3 regions of the Protofrankia sp. Cas4 genome follow, and region 2 is predicted to be linked to each of the others. Evidence: riboswitches for the same ligand, from Rfam matches in the RefSeq annotation. Region 2 holds a riboswitch; each other region holds the start of a gene.

Evidence for each region. A riboswitch is a leader RNA that binds a small molecule or an ion and turns the genes downstream of it on or off. The one in region 2 is predicted to bind cobalamin.
Region 1: linked by a shared signal. The riboswitch ahead of U9979_RS12320 (VWA domain-containing protein) and the one ahead of U9979_RS13345 (CbtB domain-containing protein) in region 2 are both predicted to bind cobalamin.
Region 3: linked by a shared signal. The riboswitch ahead of bluB (5,6-dimethylbenzimidazole synthase) and the one ahead of U9979_RS13345 (CbtB domain-containing protein) in region 2 are both predicted to bind cobalamin.

The regions. Positions count from the first base shown of each region.
Region 1 is NZ_CAUVXL010000132.1:247-8,533, forward strand. Features, by position in the region: partial or broken gene U9979_RS12315 (cobaltochelatase subunit CobN) at 1-1,152, shown strand, start outside; cobalamin riboswitch at 1,211-1,338, shown strand; gene U9979_RS12320 (VWA domain-containing protein) at 1,486-3,597, shown strand; gene cobO (cob(I)yrinic acid a,c-diamide adenosyltransferase) at 3,600-4,205, shown strand; gene U9979_RS12330 (cobyrinate a,c-diamide synthase) at 4,199-5,674, shown strand; gene U9979_RS12335 (precorrin-2 C(20)-methyltransferase) at 5,698-6,537, shown strand; gene cobM (precorrin-4 C(11)-methyltransferase) at 6,525-7,418, shown strand; gene U9979_RS12345 (cobalt-precorrin-5B (C(1))-methyltransferase) at 7,415-8,287, shown strand, end outside.
Region 2 is NZ_CAUVXL010000145.1:4,897-13,183, forward strand. Features, by position in the region: gene U9979_RS13340 (CbtA family protein) at 1-712, opposite strand, end outside; gene U9979_RS13345 (CbtB domain-containing protein) at 725-946, opposite strand; cobalamin riboswitch at 992-1,132, opposite strand; gene U9979_RS13350 (YccF domain-containing protein) at 1,225-1,644, opposite strand; gene U9979_RS13355 (SnoaL-like polyketide cyclase) at 2,033-2,686, shown strand; gene U9979_RS13360 (cytochrome P450) at 2,791-4,011, opposite strand; gene hisH (imidazole glycerol phosphate synthase subunit HisH) at 4,241-4,849, opposite strand; gene hisB (imidazoleglycerol-phosphate dehydratase HisB) at 4,846-5,433, opposite strand; gene U9979_RS13375 (histidinol-phosphate transaminase) at 5,590-6,780, opposite strand; gene hisD (histidinol dehydrogenase) at 6,807-8,102, opposite strand.
Region 3 is NZ_CAUVXL010000260.1:34,538-37,116, reverse strand. Features, by position in the region: gene U9979_RS23530 (FHA domain-containing protein) at 1-616, shown strand, start outside; cobalamin riboswitch at 714-915, shown strand; gene bluB (5,6-dimethylbenzimidazole synthase) at 952-1,572, shown strand; gene U9979_RS23520 (malonic semialdehyde reductase) at 1,674-2,288, opposite strand; partial or broken gene U9979_RS23515 (hypothetical protein) at 2,444-2,579, shown strand, end outside.

The DNA of each region.
Region 1 (8,287 bases), on a different contig from region 2:
TCGCTGCTCGCCCGCCACCTCGCCGACACCGGGAGCTATCCGTCCTCGGTGGGACTGACCGTCTGGGGCACGTCCGCGATGCGTACGCAAGGTGACGACATTGCGGAAGTGCTGGCGCTGCTCGGCTGCCGGCCGACCTGGGACGACGCGTCCCGGCGGGTCACCGGCTTCGAGGTGGTACCGCTTGCCGAGCTCGGCCGGCCGCGGGTGGACGTGGTCGTGCGGATCTCCGGCTTCTTCCGGGATGCCTTCCCCCACATTGTCACGCTGCTCGACGACGCGGTGAGCACCGTCGCGGCCCTCGACGAGGAGGCGGATGCCGACAACGCACTCGCCGCCCACGTGCGAGCCGATCTGCGCGCCGCTCCCGGTGACCGGCGGCGGGCCACGACCCGTATCTTCGGGTCGAAGCCGGGGGCCTACGGCGCCGGTCTCCTGCCCCTGATCGACTCGCGCGAGTGGCGTTCGGACGCCGACCTTGCCGAGGTGTACGCGGTGTGGGGCGGCTACGCCTACGGCCGCGACCTCGACGGGCGGGAGGCCCGAGCCGACATGGAGCAGGCGTTCCGTCGCATCCAGGTGGCCGTGAAGAATCAGGACACCCGCGAGCACGACCTGGTCGACTCCGACGACTACTTTCAGTACCACGGCGGGATGGTCGCGGCGGTCCGCGCGCTCACGGGCGCGTCACCGGCGGCCTACGTGGGGGACAGCGCCATGCCGGACGCGGTGAAGACCCGCACGTTGCAGGAGGAGACCCACCGGGTGTTCCGGGCCCGGGTGGTGAATCCGCGCTGGATCGCGGCGATGCGCCGCCACGGTTACAAGGGCGCGTTCGAACTGGCGGCGACCGTCGACTACCTGTTCGGCTATGACGCGACCGCGGGTGTCGTGCAGGACTGGATGTACGAGTCGTTGGCCGCCTCCTATGTGTTCGACCCCGAAACCCGCGACTTCATGCAAACGTCCAATCCGTGGGCGCTGCGCGGCATCGCTGAACGCCTGCTGGAAGCCGCCGACCGCGGCCTGTGGGAAAAACCCGACGCCACCACCATCGACGGACTCCGCCAGACCTACCTGGAGCTCGAAGGTGACCTTGAAGGCGGCGTTGCGGGCGGCCTTGCGGGCGGCCTTGAAAGCCGCGAAGGATAACCCGTCGGACCGTCGCTATGACCGTAGGTGTGCCATGCTGAGGAACGCGACGGCAGTGGAGGAAGCCGGTGGGAATCCGGCGCGGTCCCGCCACTGTCACCGGGGAGCAACCCCTCACCGTACGTCACGGCCGCGAGAGCGGTTGGAAGGCCGAGGGGGCGCGCTGATCCGGAAGTCAGGATACTCCGGCCGTCCGCACCGTTACCGAGGGCGAGGAAACCCGAGGGAGGACCGCGGTATGCCAACGCACGCCCGCCGGCTCGTGATCGGCCGGCTCGTGATCGGCCGGCTCGTGATCGATACGGAGTCCGGCGCACACCGGCACAGGGCACGATGACGGCCTACCCGTTGTCCGCGGTGGTGGGCATGGACGACCTGCGGCTCGCGCTCGTCCTCAACGCGGTGTCCCCGGCGATCGGCGGGGTCCTCGTCCGCGGCGAGAAGGGCACGGCCAAGTCGACCGCGGTCCGAGGGCTCGCCGCGTTGCTCCCACCGGTGAACGTGGTAACCGGCTGCCGGTTCTCCTGTGACCCGGCCGCGGTCGACCCCGACTGCCCGGACGGCCCGCATCCACCGGAGGCGCGGCCGAGCACCCGGGCGGCGCGCCTGGTGGAGCTGCCGGTCGGCGCCTCCGAGGACAGGGTCACCGGAGCGATCGACCTCGACCGGGCGCTCGCCGAAGGCGTCACCTCGCTGCGGCCGGGGTTGCTCGCCGCCGCCCATCGCGGCCTGCTCTACGTCGACGAGGTCAACCTCCTGCACGACCATCTCGTCGACCTGCTGCTGGACGCGGCCGCCCTCGGTGTCGCCCACGTGGAACGTGACGGGGTGTCGGTGCGCCATGCAGCCCGCTTCCTGCTGGTCGGGACGATGAACCCCGAAGAAGGTGAGCTGCGCCCGCAGTTGCTGGACCGCTTCGGACTGACCGTCGAGGTCGCCGCCAGCCGACAGCCGCCGGTGCGGGCCGAGGTGGTGCGCCGCAGGCTGGCCTACGACGCCGACCCCGACGCCTTCGCCGCTCGCTGGGCGGTGCAGGAGACCGTCCTGGCCGCCCGGATCGCCACCGCCCGCGACCGGCTGCCCGCTGTCGAACTGCCCGACTCCGCACTGCGCCAGGTCACCGCGGTGTGTGCGGCGTTCGACGTGGACGGGATGCGCGCGGACGTGGTCGTGGCACGCACCGCGATCGCGCTGGCCGCCTGGGAGGGCCGGGAGACCGTCGACGCCGACGACGTCCGCCGGGCCGCCCGCCTGGCCCTGCCGCACCGCTGCCGCCGTGGCCCGTTCGACGCGCCCGGCCTGGACGAAGACGCCCTGACCAAGGCGTTGGACGACGCGTTGGACGAGGCTGCGCACGAGCACGCGGAGGAGTCCCCCACCGGTCCGGACCCGGACCCCGACATGGACCCGGACATGGACCCGGATCGCCCCCCGTCGCCCGGTGGCGGTGGTGGCGGTGGTGGCGGTGGTGGACGCGGCGGGCCGACGTCCAGCGGGCCGGAAACGACAGCGGAGCGGACGGCCGAGTCGGATGTCGTCCCATCCCCGCGTTCCGCGGAACACGATGCCCCGGAACAGGATGCCGGGGAATACCGCGCCACGGCGGGGCAGGGGCAGGGGCGCCAGGAGCGACGTGCAGGCACGCCCGGCCCGTCGTTTCGCCCGCGCCGGCTGGAGATCCCAGACACCGGAACGCCGCTGGGCGCGCCCGGCCGCCGCTCACGCGCCCGCACCTCGCACGGCGCGGTCGTCACGAGCTCCCCGGACGCACCCGGCCTGCACCTGCTGGCGACCCTGCGGGCAGCCGCGCCCTGGCAGCACGCCCGCGGGCGGGTAGGCCCGGGGCTCGCACTACGTCCCACCGACCGGCGCGGTGCGGTCCGGGCGGGACGTGAGGGCAACCTGGTCCTGTTCCTGGTGGACGCCAGCGGTTCGATGGCCGCCCGCGCCCGCATGCGTACGGTCACCACCGCCGTGCTGTCCCTCCTGCTCGACGCCTACCAGCGCCGCGACCGGGTCGGAATGATCACTTTCAGGGGTTCCGGCGCCGATCTCGTCCTCCCCCCGACATCGAGTGTGGAGGTGGGCGCGGCGCGGCTCGCGTCCCTGCCGACTGGCGGGCGGACCCCGCTGGCAGCCGGGCTTACCCGCGCCGGCGAGGTCCTCGCGGCCGAACGCCGCCGCGACCCGGACCGACGTCCGCTGCTGATCGTCGTCACCGACGGCCGTGCCACCGCCGGGCCGGACCCGCTCACCCCCGCGCGGGCGCTGGCTCGTCGCGGCCTAGCGAGCATCGTCGTCGACTGCGAGAGCGGGTACGTGCGCCTGGGCCTGGCCGACCGCCTCGCGACCGCGCTCGGCGGCACGACCATCCCGATCGACGCGCTGGCGGCCGCGACCAACCGCGCGACCAGCCGCACGACCAGCCGGCGCAGGGCTGCCTAGCCATGCCACAGGGACAGCCATCCGTCGTGCCCGACGACGGCCTGACGACCCGGGCGCGCCGGGACAGGGCACTGCTGATCGTTCACACGGGTGAGGGCAAGGGGAAGTCGACCGCGGCGTTCGGGCTCGCGCTGCGCGGCTGGGCGCAGGGCTGGGACGTCGGGGTGTTCCAGTTCGTCAAGTCCGCGAAATGGCGGATCGGGGAGGAACGGGCACTGCGCACCCTGGCCGCCGGCGGCGAGGGCGGGGACATCACCTGGCACAAGATGGGCGAGGGATGGAGCTGGGTGCAGGCCCGGATCGACCCCGCCGCCGACCCCGCCGAGGCCGCCCGGGAGGGCTGGGCGCAGATCTGCCGGGACCTGGCCGCCCAGACCTACCGGCTCTACGTCCTCGACGAGCTGACCTACCCGCTGAAGTGGGGATGGATCGACACCGACGAGGTCATCGAGGTGCTGCGTACCCGTCCGGGACGCCAGCATGTCGTCATCACCGGGCGCGCCGCCCCGCCCGCGCTGATCGACGCCGCCGACCTGGTCACCGAGATGACCAAGGTGAAGCATCCGATGGACGCCGGGCAGAAGGGCCAACGGGGGATCGAATGGTAGCCCCGCCTGTCCCGCTGCCACCGCGGCTGATGATCGCCGCCCCGGCCAGCGGCGCCGGCAAGACCACGGTGGCGACCGGGCTGATGGCCGCGTTCACCGCCCGCGGCCTGCGGGTGTCCCCGCACAAGGTCGGGCCCGACTACATCGACCCGACCTATCACACCATCGCCAGCAGGCGCCCCGGCCGCAACCTCGACGCCGTGCTGTGCGGGGAGCATCGGATCGCACCGCTGTTCGCCCACGGCGCGCGCAACGCCGACATCGCCATCGTGGAAGGCGTGATGGGCCTGTTCGACGGGGTGTCGGTGCCCGAAGCCGGTCAGCCCGCCGACTTCGCCTCGGCCGCCCATGTGGCCCGGCTGACCGGCGCCCCGGTCGTGCTGGTGGTCGACGCGTCCGCGGTGGGCCGCTCGGTGGCCGCGACCGTGCACGGCTTCGCCACCTGGGACGAGCGGGTACGCCTGGGCGGAGTGGTGTTCAACCGGGTCGGTTCGCCCGGCCACGAACGGCTGTTGCGGGACGCGGTCGCGGGTCTCGGCGTCACCGTGCTGGGCGTGCTGCGCCGCGACGATCGGGCCGCGGTGCCATCCCGCCATCTCGGGCTGGTGCCCGCGGCCGAACGCGCGTCCGCGGCGGCGCAGGTTGTCGCCGCGCTCGGCACGCTGGTCGCCGCATCATGCGATCTTGATGCCGTGCTCGCCCTCGCCCGGTCGGCGCCGGCACTGAACGTGGCGCCATGGTCGCCATCCAACATAATTCATGACGTTAAGTCGGCGGTGCCGGCGGTATCGGCGGTATCAGCGGTGGGCCGGCCGGTGCGGATCGCGGTCACGGGCGGGCCGGCGTTCACTTTCGGTTATGCCGAGCAGGGTGAGCTGCTGCTCGCCGCGGGAGCAGAGGTGGTCACCGTCGATCCGCTGCGTGACGAGAATCTTCCAACAGGCTGCGACGGATTGATCATCGGTGGGGGATTCCCGGAGGAACACGCACCCGAGCTCGCCGCGAATGCGGCCCTGCGCGCCGACGTGGCGGCACTGGCGGGAAGGGGCGCGCCGGTCAGCGCCGAGTGCGCGGGCCTGCTCTACCTCGCCCGATCCCTGGACGGGCATCCGATGTGCGGGGTTCTCGACGTCGACACCGCTATGACCCCTCGGCTCACCCTTGGTTACCGCCGAGCCGTGGCCGCCTGCGACAGCCCGATCGCCGAAGCCGGCACCCCGGTGACCGCCCACGAGTTCCACCGCACATCGGTATTGACCACGCAGCACCGGACGGCACGCTCTGCCTGGCAGATCGGCGGCCGCCCAGCAGGCGACGAGCCCGACGAGCCCGACGAGCGGACCGAAGGCTTCGTGCACGGCGGGGTCCACGCGTCCTACCTGCATCTGCACTGGGCGGGTGTACCCGGCGTGGCCGCACGGTTCGTCGCGGCGGCACGGCAGGCGAGAGGGCCGCAATGGACGGCATAGGCGGGATGGACAGGACAGGCGGGATGGACGCGCAGCCTGCTCCGGCGGGCGACCGCGTACGGACGGGCAGCCGTCTGATCGGGGTCGGTGTGGGTCCCGGCGATCCGGACCTGATCACGGTCAAGGCGGTCGGTGTCCTGGAGCGGGCCGATGTCGTGTTCGTCCCGGTGAGCGAGGGAACGCCGCCGCCGGGGCGGGCCGAGGCAACCGTGCGCGCACACGTCACCCATGACCGGATTCGCCGCCTGCCGTTCCGGATGACCGGCGACGCCGACTACGACACCCCGGCCGGGGTGGTCGCCCAGGCGCTGCGCACACATCCGGGAAGCCGTCCGGGAAGCCGTCCGGGAAGCCGTCCGGGAGGGAGCCCGGGGGGCAGCCGGGGGGGAGTCGTCGCGTTCGCCACGATCGGCGACCCCAACGTCTACTCGACCTTCACCACGCTGGCCGCCCGGGTGCGGGCACTGCTACCCGACGTCGTCGTCGAGACCGTTCCCGGCATCATGGCGCTGCAGGATCTCGCCGCCCGGTCCGGCACGGTGCTGGCGGTGGGCACCGAGACGGTGGCGCTGCTGCCGCTGACCGCCGGGGTGGACGCCTACCGGCGGGCCGTGGCCGACCACGACACGGTCATCGCCTACAAGGGCGGCCGGGCGCTGCCGCAGGTCCTCGACATCCTCGCCGAAGCCGACCGGCTCGGCGGCACAGGTGACGCGACCGGCACGGGCGGCACAGCCGTCTACGGCGCTTCGCTGGGTCTGGCGGACTGCGACGTCCGCCAGGCGGGTGAGCTGCCCCGAGACCAGCCCGGCCCCTACCTGTCCACGGTGATCTCAACCCGGAGGCGACAGTGGCCGACCTGACCGAAACAGCGGCCGGGGCCACACCAGCGCCACGCGGCCGGGTGACGTTCGTCGGGGCCGGCCCCGGCGCCGCGGACCTGCTCACCCTGCGCGGCGCACGGATGATCAGCGAGGCGGATGTGGTCATCTGGGCGTCCTCACTGGTGCACCCGGACGTGCTCGCCCACGCCCGCGACGACGCCGAGATCATCGACTCGGCCGGACTACCGCTCGAAGGCGTCCGGGACGTCTACCGGCGGGCGGCGCGTGACGGGCTTGCCGTGGCCCGGATCCACTCCGGCGACCCGGCGCTGTGGGGAGCGGTGCAGGAGCAGCTGGAGGTCTGCGCCGCACTCGGGCTCGCCACCGCGATCGTGCCCGGGGTCAGCAGCTTCACCGCCGCCGCCGCGTCCATCCAACGCGAACTGACCATTCCCGAGGTGGCACAGTCGGTGATCCTGACCCGGCTCGGCGGCGGCAAGACCCCGATGCCCGCGGGCGAGGAGATCGCCGGCTTCGCGCGGCACGGCACGACGATGGCGCTGTTCCTGTCGGCGGCCCGATCCGGTCAGCTCCAGGACGAGCTCACCGACGGTGGTTATCCGCCGGACACGCCCTGTGTGATCGCCTACCGGGTGAGTTGGCCGGATGAACTGATCGTGCGGTGCGCACTTGCGGACCTCGCAGCCACCGTCCGTGCGCACAAACTGTGGAAGCACACCCTGGTGCTGGTCGGCCCGGCGCTGGCGGCGGGTGGCACCCGCTCGCACCTCTACCACCCCGGCCATTTTCACGGGTTCCGCAAGGCCGAACGGACCGCCCGGGTGGCGCTGCGGGCCCATGACCGGGCCCACGACCGGACCCACGACCGTCCGCGGGAAGCCGGAGAGCAACCGGCGTGAACCCCCATGAACCGGCTCCCCAGCTGGTCCCGCTGCGTGAGCCTGATCTGCCGCGCACCGCCAAGGTCCGGCCGGACGCGCTGCGCACCGGATGGACCACCGGGACGTGTTCGGCCGCCGCGGCGAAAGCCGCGAGCGCGGCCCTGGTCTCCGGGATCGTGCAGCGGGCGGTCACCGTGAGCCTGCCAGCCGGCGGGCTGGTCTCCTTTGCGGTCGAGCGGTGCGTGGTCGATGCCGGACGAACCGCCGAGGCCGTCGTGATCAAGGATGCCGGGGACGATCCGGACGTCACCCACGGCGCACACCTGACCGCGACGGTGACCTGGCGGACGCGGACCGGAATCGAGATCGACGGTGGAACCGGCGTCGGCGTCGTCACGAAACCCGGTCTCGGCCTGCCCGTCGGCGAAGCGGCGATCAACCCGGTGCCCCGATCGATGATCACACGGTCGGTCGCGGAGGTCGTCGACCTGGACACCCGCGGGTTACGGGTGGTGATCAGCGTGCCGGATGGGGAGCGGATGGCGCGGCGGACCACCAACGCCCGGCTGGGCATCATCGGCGGGATCTCGATCCTCGGCACCACCGGCATCGTGCGGCCCTTCTCCACCGCGTCATGGCGGGCCTCGGTGGAACAGGCCGTGGCGGTCGCCGCCGCCCAGCAGCAGTGCACGGTCGTGCTCGCCACCGGCGGGCGCACCGAGAAGGCGGCCATCGGGCTGCTACCGGCGCTGCCCGAGGTGTGCTTCGTCGAGGTCGGCGACTTCACCGGAGCGGCCCTGCGCCGCGCGGTCGAGGTGGGCATGACCGACGTGGTCTTCGTCGGCATGGCCGGCAAGCTCACCAAGCTGGCCGCGGGCATCCTGATG
Region 2 (8,287 bases):
CACTGTGCGCCGAGCGGACCGCACGCTCGGTCAGCGCCCCGAACAGCAGGCCGATCGTGGTCCACAGCGACACCTGAATCGCCAGGGATGCGATGCGGAACCGCCACAGCACATCGGCGGGAAATCCCTGCGGGGTCTCGTGCACCTGTGGCAGGAGGTAACAGGCCAACCCGACGATCACCAGAGCACCGGCCATGGCGAGCAACGCCGCATCCCAGGCACCGAACCTCGCCGCGAGCCGGCGAGCCGTCACAGCGCCACCGATGACCGCTGCCAGCGAGATCAGCATCATCGTGAAGTACAGGCTTGTGCGCTCACCGATGGTGTCGGGATTACCGATGGACGGCGGGTTGGCCGGATACTTCAGATCGGGCAGCAGGTACATTCCCATGAAGCCCGCGAGCGCCACCAGCGCCGCCGTCCCCCGCGCACCCAGGCCACCGAGGCGGCCCTGCACACCGGCGTAGGCGAGAGCGAAGAGCCCGCCGATTGCGACGCCGAACACCAACAGGCCGGTGAACAGGCCGATGGTGCTCTGCACGTTTCGGGACACCAAATTCATTGCCTGCACGCCGTCGGCGGCGTCCCGCGCCGACTCGAAGGCGATCGCGTGGCCGACCTCGCTCTCCCCGAGGAGCTTGGCGACGACGAAGGCACACACGGCTGCGAGCGCACCGACCAGCATCCCACGGATCAGCAGTGCGCGAACCATCACCGGCCCCGCTCAGTGACAGGCAAAACCGAGCAGGTGACGGGCATCGTGTACGAACTCGTGGATGTAACTACCGCCCACGAGCGACACGGCGCCCTGTTCCGCACCGACGAAGTACAGCAGCAGCAGCGCCAGGACCGAACCGAAGAGCGCAAATGGGGCCAGCTCGGTCAGGGGGATCGTCGGCAGCGCCGGACGGGCGGCCGGCGCATCGCCAGCCGCTGGATACGCCATTGCATGGGCCATTGCGGGACCTCCACAGGAATCACGCGTTCCACTCGGCAGGGCATGTCCGGCGATGGGTCTGGCTTCCGACGTCGCTCCTTGGGCGGGCCGGTCACAGTGGCGCGACCGTGCCGGATTCACACCGGCTTCCACCACTCGGACACCAATGAGACAACCAGCAATCAACCCCTCGCGTCAAGCAGTACCGGTTACGCATCTCACCGGGTACTCAGAGGACCAGCTGGGCCGAAGGGCGAAGAGCGCCCGCCCTCACCTGTGGACAGCCCTCACCTGTAGACCGATGCCGCGACCGGGATGGCCGGATCGAGGTTCTGAAGGGGAACCACCCGCCGACCCAGTGGCGCAATGGCCAGCGGAATCATCTTGAACGACGCCACGCCGAACGGGATCCCGATGATCGTCAAACAGAGCACCACACCGAAGATCAAATGTCCGAGGACGAGCCACCAGCCGGCGATCAGGAACCACAGCAGGTTGACCAGGAAGAGCACGACGGGAGCCTCGCCGGGCTGGTCGACCACGACCCGGCCGAACGGCCAGACGACGTAGCCCGCCAACCTGAACGCCGCGACCCCGAACGGGATCGTCACGATCAGCAGGCAGCACACGATGCCGGCAAGGAGATAGCCGAGCGCCAGCTCGAACCCGGCGAACAACAGCCACAGAATGTTTCCGATTATCCGCACGCCCGCTACCTACCCGCCTGAGCGGTCACGATCCCGAGTCACGCTCGACCCGGATCCGGCGGGACTGGATCGCCGGCATCTCGCGGACCTCACGACCCGCCACGCCCCGACCCCTTCGACAAGGGCCTCGCCGGCACGCCCAACCCCGACATTCAGGTATATCCATATGTTCGGCTAATTCAGGACCTTCGTCCCGTTTTCTGCTACCCTCACGGGTAGTAACCTGACCGGGACGGAGGACGCGGGATGCATGGGCTCCACGCCCTGCAACGCCGCGTCCCCGTTGCCGGCCGCGCTGGGCAGCACCGCTCCCATCCGTTCCGGAGATTCTTCCCGAACGGCACTCGACGCATCCTGGACTTGACCGATCGACAGGAGGAGCAACACGGTGAACAACGAGAAGGCCGAAGACCAGCCGCTGCACGTGCAGGGCCGGGACGCGGTCATCGCCGGTGCCGCTGGAGTACGGTGGCGCGACGGCGAGCCGCCCGACTATCATCTGTCGAAAGAGACGATGCCCCAGGAGCGTACCCACGAACACGCCAAGGGCTCCCTGGCCGACATCGTCGAGCGCGTGGTTCAGGTCTTCGAAATGGAGGTCTCCCACAAGAAAGATCCGGCCCAGTGGGTCAGTATGGTCACCGATCAGTTCCGTACCCGCGTCAACGGCGGTCCCTGGGCAAACAGTCAGGACCTTGTCGAAAGAGGCAGCTACAACATCCTCATCGGCGAGAACCCCTATTACTCGGCGAGCGACGAGACGTTCGAGTCCTCCCATCAAATCTTCCTCAAGGCCCTTCCGGGCGGCTTCTTCTGGGAGGTCCTGGAGGTCTACTCGCCACCGCCTATGATCACTTTTAAATGGCGCCACTGGGGTACCTTCAGCGGACCGTACAAGGGGTTCGACCCAACCGGCGAACGCGTCGAGATGTTCGGGGTCAGCGTGGCGCGTGTCGCTGACGACCTCAGACTGCTCGAAGTCGAACACTTCTACGACAACACCGGCTTCCTCGGCCAGCTAGCCGGCACACGCTCCGCGTGAGATCGGGGGCGCGGCTCTCCGCCACGTCAGCCGCGCCAACCAACAGACCAACAGACCAACAGCAGGAGCAGCCAGGAACAGCCTGAGAGCGCCCGGCCAGAACGTCAACGTGTGACCGGGAGATAGCTCCAGCCACGTTGTACGAAGGTGGGACGCCGGACGGGGGTCCCAGCGAAAGAAAGCGCGGGAAAGCGCGCCATCAGGCTGCGCACGGCTATCGCCAGCTCCACTCGGGCCAGCGGCGCCCCAACGCAGAAGTGGACGCCACCGCCGAAGGCGACGTGCGGATTCGGTTCCCGGCCGACATCGAACTCGTCAGCCCGCTCGAAAACCTCAGGGTCACGGTTGGCCGAACCGAGCAGAGCCGCGATCCGCTCCCCCGTCCGCACGACCACTCCCCCGATCTCCACGTCGGCCATGGCGGTCCGTTCGAAAAGGTGCAGTGGCGAGTCGAAGCGGAGGAACTCCTCGGCTGCGGTGGCGGCCAGTTCCGCCGGCCGCTCAATCAGCCGCCGCTGCTGCTCGGGGTGGCTCAGCAACGCGACCATGCCGTTGCCGAGGCAGTTGACGCTGGCCTCGTGCCCGGCGTTGAGCAGTACCACGACCGTGGCAACCAGCTCGTCCTCGGTCAACCGGTCGCCCTCCTGCTCCGCCTGGACGAGATGGGTGATCAGGTCGTCGTGCGGACGGCGGAGGCGTTCGGTGGCAAGGGCGCGCACGTAGGCGCCGAACTGGGCGGCCGCCTCCTGGGCCGCGGCCTCCTGCGCGGGACTGCGCTCGTATTCGTTCATCTTCACCAGATCCGCCGACCACGGGCGCAGCAGATGCCGGTCGCTGTCGGGAATACCGAGCAGCTCCGCGATGACCATCACCGGCAGTGGTTCGGCGAACTCGGTGATCAGGTCGAAGGGTTGCCCGTCCGCCGTTCTCGTCGCGACGCCGTCGAGCAGGACCTGGCACAGCTCGTGGATGTGCGGCCGCAGTCGCTCGATGTTGCCGCGGGCGAAGGCCTTGCCCAGTAGCCCGCGCAACCGGGTGTGCTTGGGTGGCTCACATCCCAGGACGGACTCCCGCTCCAGCTTGTTGAAGCCGACCCAGAGGTCCTCGGGCAGGCGTGGCTGGTAGATCCGGCCCAGCCCGCGGTGACGCACCACCGCGTCGGCGTCACGGTACCTGGCCGCCAGCCACATCCCGAGCTCGTCGCTCCACACCGGGCGGCCGGCCGCCCGAAGCTCGGCGAAGACCGGGTACGGGTCACGGACAAGATCAGGACTACGTGGGTCAAAGCGACCTGCGTGACCATCGACCCGACGGGACGGGACCACCGCGCGCTCCATTCCGTGGCGGACACCCCCACCCCACCATGGAACCAGTACAGCTCGGCGCGCAGCAGGCAGACCCGGCCCTATCCTGCGGCGCGGCCTGCGTAGTTGATCACGTCAACCATATTCGATCATGGCTGTTTGCGCGCACCCGGAGACCTTTTGATCAGCTAGCCCGGCCAAAGGGTGCGCGATCATGGCTTTTTCGCGCACCCGGAGGCCTTTTGATCAGCTAGCTCAGCGTGCGTAGCCAGTTGGCGAGCAGGTGGATACCGGCATCGCCGGACTTCTCCGGATGAAACTGGGTGGCGCACAGGGGACCTCGCTCCACGGCGGCGGCAAAAGGCTCACCGTGCTCGGCCACGGTGTCCCCGGGCTCCGCCTTGGCCGCATACGAGTGGACGAAGTAGAACCGCGTGTCCGCCGGCAGCCCGTCGAACAACACCGTGTCGGGCGGCGGGGCCACCGTGTTCCACCCCATGTGCGGAAGGATCGGCGCGTCCAGACGCCGAACCTCCCCCGTGAGCACGCCGAGGCCGGGAGTCCGCACCCCGTGCTCATCCCCCAGGTCGTAGAGGACCTGCATGCCCACGCAGATCCCGAGAACCGGCTGCCCGCGGGCGATCCGTCCGCGGATGACGGCCGCCCCGCCGACCGCGGCGATCCCGGCCATACATGCGGCAAAGGCACCCACCCCGGGCACCACGAGCCCGTCCGCGGCCCCGCCTGCGGCCGGGTCGGCGCTCACCGTCACGGCTGCGCCGATCCGGGCGAGTGCCCGCTGCGCACTGCGCAGGTTCCCCGATCCGTAGTCCAGGACGACCACCCGCGGACCGGTCACAGCACACCTTTGGTGGACGGCACACCCGCCACCCGCCCGTCGAGCGCGACCGCGTCCCGCAGCGCCCGTGCCACCGCCTTGAACTGCGCCTCGACCACGTGGTGGGCGTTGCGGCCCGACACCACCCGCACGTGCAACGCGATCCGCGCGGACGCCGCTATCGACTCGAACACGTGGCGGGTCAGCGTCGTGTCGTAGGTGCCGATGAGCTCGATCAACTCCGGCTCGATGACCACGCAGTACGGCCGGCCGGAGAGGTCCACCGCCGCCTGCACCAACGCTTCATCCAGCGGTACCAGCGCGTCACCGAACCGCCGGATCCCGGTCTTGTCGCCGAGTGCCTCGCGCAGCGCCTCACCGAACGCGATCGAGGTGTCCTCGACCGTGTGGTGGGCGTCGATGTGCAGGTCGCCGCGGGTGCGCACGGTCAGGTCGAAGCCGCCGTGCTTGCCGAGCTGGCTGACCATGTGATCAAAAAACGGGACGTCGGTGAACGACGACGACACGCCGGTGCCGTCGAGGTCCAGCTCGACGACGACATGTGATTCCAAGGTCTTGCGTTCGATCCGAGCGGTGCGGCCCATGGTCGTCATTCCTTCCCGGAATCCGGCGGCTGAAGATCGGAACGCGCCGGCGTCGTGACCGCGCCGAGGTAATCGAGCAGGGTCGGTGTCATAGCGGGGTCGGTGTCATCGCGGGATCGGTGTCATCGCGGGATCGGTGTCATCGCGGGATCGGTGTCATCGCGGGATCGGTGTCATCGCGGGGTCGGCCAGCAGCACGCGGGTGGCGGCGAGGAATGCGTCGATCTCACCGGGCAGCCCGGCGGTGACCCGCAACCAGCCGGGTAGGCCGACATCCCGGACGAGGACGCCCGCGTCGAGCAGTGCCTGCCACATGCCGCGCTGATCGGGGAACCGTCCGAACAGCACGAAGTTCGCGTCGCTGGGAGCCACCGCGCAACCGAGCCCGGTCAGCTCGGTCACGATCCGGTCCCGTTGCGCCTTCACCGCCTCGACGGTGCCGAGCAGCTCGTCGGCATGCGCGAGCGCCGTACGCGCGACCGCCTGGGTGAAGGTCGACAGATGGTAGGGCAGCCGCACCAGCTGCAATGCGTCGATGACAGCCGGCTGCGCGGCGAGGTAACCGACCCGGGCGCCGGCGAGCGCGAACGCCTTGCTCATCGTCCGTGTCACCACCAGCCGCGGCGCTGCCGGCAGCAGTGTGAGCGCGCTGGGGACCCCGGCCCGCCGGAACTCCGCGTAGGCCTCGTCCACGACGACCATGCCGGTGCCCGTCTCGCCGACGGCCGCACACGCGGCGGTCACCACCTCGGTCGGCAGCGCGGTGCCGGTGGGGTTGTTCGGTGACGTGAGGAAGACCAGGGACGGCCGATGCCGGTGGATCGCCTGCGCCACCGCGGCCGGAGCGAGGGTGAAGTCGGCTTCGCGGGGCTCACCGACCCAGCCGGTCGCGGTCGCCATCGCGATGAGCCGGTGCATCGAATAGGAGGGCTCGAATCCGAGCGCGACCCGCCCGGGGCCGCCGAAGGCCTGGCACAGCTGCTGGAGCACCTCATTCGACCCGTTGGCCGCCCACACCTGATCGGTCCGCAGCCCGAAACCGGCGTCCGAGGTCAGGTAGTAGGCGAGGTCCGCGCGAAGCGCCTCGGCCTGGCGGTCGGGGTACCGGTTGGCCTCGGAGGCCGCGAGCGCCGCGGCCTTGCCCATGGCGTCGACCAGACCGGCGGACGGCGGGTGCGGGTTCTCGTTGGTGTTGAGCAGCACCGGAACGTCGAGCTGCGGGGCGCCGTAGGGCACCTGGCCGCGTAGGTCGTCACGCAACGGCAACTCGTCAAGCGTCAGCGGGCGCGTCGTGCGCACCCGACCCGCAGCCAACGACCGGCCGGACACGGGATCAGGCTCTGCCATCGGATGGTCTGCAACCGGATAGGCGGTCATCGCACGCGCACCTCCACCGCGTCGACGTGGGCGATAAGATCTTCAGCTCCGCCGAGCGCGGCAACCCGCGGAGCCACCTGGACGAGCGCGTCCCGATCACACTCCACCACGTGGACCTGCCGTTGGAACGCCGATACCGAAAGTCCGCCGCTGTGCCGGGCGGTACCGCCGGTCGGCAGGACATGGTTGGACCCGGCGAGGTAGTCACCGAGCGAAACCGGAGCCCACGGCCCGACGAACACCGCTCCGGCGTTGCGGACCCGGGCGGCGACCGCGGCGGCGTCCGCCGTCTGGATCTCCAGGTGTTCCGCGGCCCAGGCGTTCACCACCGCCAGACCCGCGTCGGTGTCGGCGACCAGTACGACCACGCCCTGGCCGGTCAGCGCGGCCTCCACCCGCTCGCGGTGGCGGGTCGCCGGCACCTGCTTGGCAAGCTCGATCTCGACCGCGTCGGCCAGCTCGGTGGACGCGGTGACCAGCATGCAGGCGGCCATCGGATCGTGCTCGGCCTGCGCGATGAGATCAGCCGCGACGTGGGCGGGATCCGCGGTGTCGTCGGCGAGGATCGCCACCTCGGTCGGGCCGGCTTCGGCGTCCACCCCGACCAGCCCACGCAGCAGGCGCTTTGCCGCGGTCACGTAGATGTTGCCGGGGCCCGTCACGACGTCCACCGCCGGGCAACTGGCCGTGCCGTGTGCGAACATCGCGATCGCCTGCGCACCACCGGCGGCATAGACCTCGTCCACGCCCAACATGGCGCAGGCTGCGAGAATCGTCGGATGCGGAAGTCCACCGCATTCGACCTGAGGTGGCGAGGCCAGTGCGATCGAACCGACGCCGGCCTCCTGCGCCGGTACCGTGTTCATCACCACGCTGCTCGGGTAGGCGACCCGCCCACCCGGCACGTACAACCCCACCCGCTCCACCGGGAGCCAGCGCTCGGTGACCCGGGTCCCCACGGCGACGTCGATCGTCAACGACTCGCGGCGCTGGGCACGATGGACGAGCCGGCAGCGGCGGATCGCCTCGGTCAGCGCATCGCGGACGCGCGGGTCGAGCCGGTCGAGCGCGTCGGTGAGCGCGTCGGGCGCAACCCGCACCGCGGCCGGGCGGACCCCGTCGAACCGCTCGCCCGCATCGAGGACCGCCGCATCACCGCGGTCACGCACGTCAGCACAGACGGGGCGGACCGCGTCGAGGGCGGCTTCGACATCGAGCGCCGCGCGGGGCAGCAGCCCGCGCAGCGCTGGAGCCGACGGCAGGCCCGCGCGCAGATCGAGCGTTCTCAGCACGACGACGAGAGTATCCGTACCCGCACGAGGCGCGCCGGTCTTCGTGCGACCGGCGATAGAGCGCCCGGCAATAGGGGCGCTCTTGGGGACGCGGCGTCACGGGGCAGCGCTGGTGCCCGAGCGCGTGCGTACCTGGGAGGGTGGGAAAGCGACAGTGGGAGAGAAACGTGAAGATGGGAAGGTGA
Region 3 (2,579 bases), on a different contig from region 2:
CTTCCTGTTCTACCGCGACGGCACCGGGAAGCAGCAGGTGGTGAACCTGACCGCGGCCGTGGGTGTGACGGTCGGTCGCGGTCCCGGTAGCGACGTCAGGCTGGCGTGGGACAGCAAGGTCTCACGCCTGCATGCACAGTTCCAACAGATCGGAACCAACTGGATACTGATCGACGGAGGGTTGTCCCGTAACGGCACCTTTGTGAACGGGGAACGGCTCGTCGGACGGCGACGGCTCGGGGACGGCGACGTTATTCTCGTCGGTTCGACCTCGCTGACTTATCGTGACAACCGCTTCGGCCGCGCATCCGCCGGCCGTGGCGCGATAGAGACCCAAGACGTGAACAATATCGTGACCCTGCGTTCCCTGTCGTCGACCCAGCTGCTGGTACTGGAATCCCTGTGTCGCCCGTACCAGGAGCGAACCCCGTACACGACTCCCGCAACAAATCGGCAGATCGCCGACGAGTTGTTCTTCAGTGTCGAGGCGGTCAAGACCCACCTACGGACGTTGTTTCGCAAGTTCGGCGTGGAAGAACTGCCGCAGAACCAGAAGCGAATGAAGCTCGTCGAGCTGGCTTTCCAGGCCGGGTTGGTGTCCGAGCGCGAACATTGATCGTCACCACTGGCCCACCACGCCGCACTCCCAACCCCGTCGCCCGATGACTTCGGGCGTTCCGCGGTCAGACCGAGCGTCGCGTGTGGGATGATCGTGGCGGCATCCTTCGCGAGGTGCCCTGGGAGACCGGGGAGAATCGGGAAGCCGGTGAGAGTCCGGCACGGGCCCGCCGCGGTCATCGGGGAGTCACCGTCCACGCGCGCAGGCGCAGCCACTGGGCCACCTGGCCTGGGAAGGCCGGGCGGCCAGGCGTTGATCCGAGAGTCCGAAGACCGGCCTCGCATGTGTGCCACCCGCCGATGGTCGGGTGGTCGGAGCGCGGGAGCCTCGCCATGTCCGTAAACATCTACGATGTGATCAAAAAACGCCGTGACGTGCGTGCCCAGTTCACCGGAGCGCCGATCGCGGCCGATGTCCTGGACCGTGTGCTTGCGGCGGCTCATGCCGCCCCGAGCGTCGGCCTGAGTCAGCCATGGGACTTCATCCTGGTCGAAAACATCCGAACCCGGAAAACCTTTCATGATCATGTCAGGCATGAACAAGCTGTCTTTGCGGCGACACTGACCGCGGACCAAGCCACCCGTTTCAGCCGGATCAAGATCGACGGCGTACTGGAGTCCACGCTGGCCGTCGTGGTGACATACGACCCGCGGCGGGGCGCACCAGCTGTCCTGGGACGACACTCCATCGCGGATGCCGGGCTGTATTCCGTATGTCTGGCCATCGAGAACCTGTGGCTGGCAGCGACCGCCGAAGGCCTCGGCGTCGGCTGGGTGTCCTTCTATCGTGAACAGGCCGTTCGGAACATGCTCGGGATTCCCGACGAGGTCCGGCCGGTCGCGTGGTTGTGCCTGGGACCTGTCACACATCATGAGACCGTTCCCGACCTGGAACGGCACAACTGGGCCTACCGGCGCGCTCTGCCTCAGGCAGTCCATCACGAGATGTGGTAATCAGCCGGTCAGGAATCGACGGTCTGCCACCTTCAGGCAAAGGTGGCCGACCGTCGGCGGCTCTCCGGGAAACTGATGCCAGAACCCGTTTCAGGCTTGTTTCAGAGGGCGGAGACTACCTGGTCGTAGTCCAGCCGTGGGCTGCGGTCGAACCACGGGTTCTCCCCGGGAGTGCCGATGTTTATGACTGCAAGTGTCCGCAACGGCTGGTCGGCGAAGAACTCCTTGTCGACAGCGGTGGCGTCCAGGCCCGTCATCGGGCCGGCCGCCAGCCCAGCGGCGCGGATACCCAGAATGAGGTAGCCGATCTGCAGGCCGGCGTTGAAGCGGGCCGTCTGCTCGCGAGCGACCGGTTCGGTGAAGAAGTCCTTGGCGTTCGGCAGATGGGGGAAAACCTGCGGGAGGTTCTCGTGGAAGTCGACGTCCGCGGCCACGATGGCCACGAGCGGCGCAGACTGCGTCTTCGCCTGGTTACCCGGGCTGAGATGCTGTACCAGCCGTTCCCGAGCCTCGGGCGAACGGACCAGGATGATCCGCAGCGGCTGCGCGTTCATACTGGTCGGCGCCCATTTGATCAGCTCATAGATGGCACGGACCTGCTCGTCGGACACTGGATCGTCGCTGAACGTGTTCGCAGTCCGGGCCGTGTGGAACAACAGATCCGCGGCGGCGGCGTCCAGCAGCAGGGCGTCTTCGCCGGTAGCGATATCGGTGATGGTCATGGAGGTCGGGACTCCTGATAGTCGGGTGGTTGCCATGAGCACTCCGGGGACTGCGGCCTACGGGCGCGCGATCTGACGATCGTCGCGCGCCCGTTGGCCCAGCTGCTTAATTGAACCGACAACTATGCTGCCGGCATCCCGACTGCGATGTGAGCTGCGCCTCCAGGCCCGCTCTCGGCGGGGCCGGGTACGAAGGGCTGCTACCGAGGGCGGCTACCAAGGGCTGCTACCAAGGGCGGCATCGATCCGTGGAGAGTGCTCGGATGTCTAGTAACCCACGTCCGG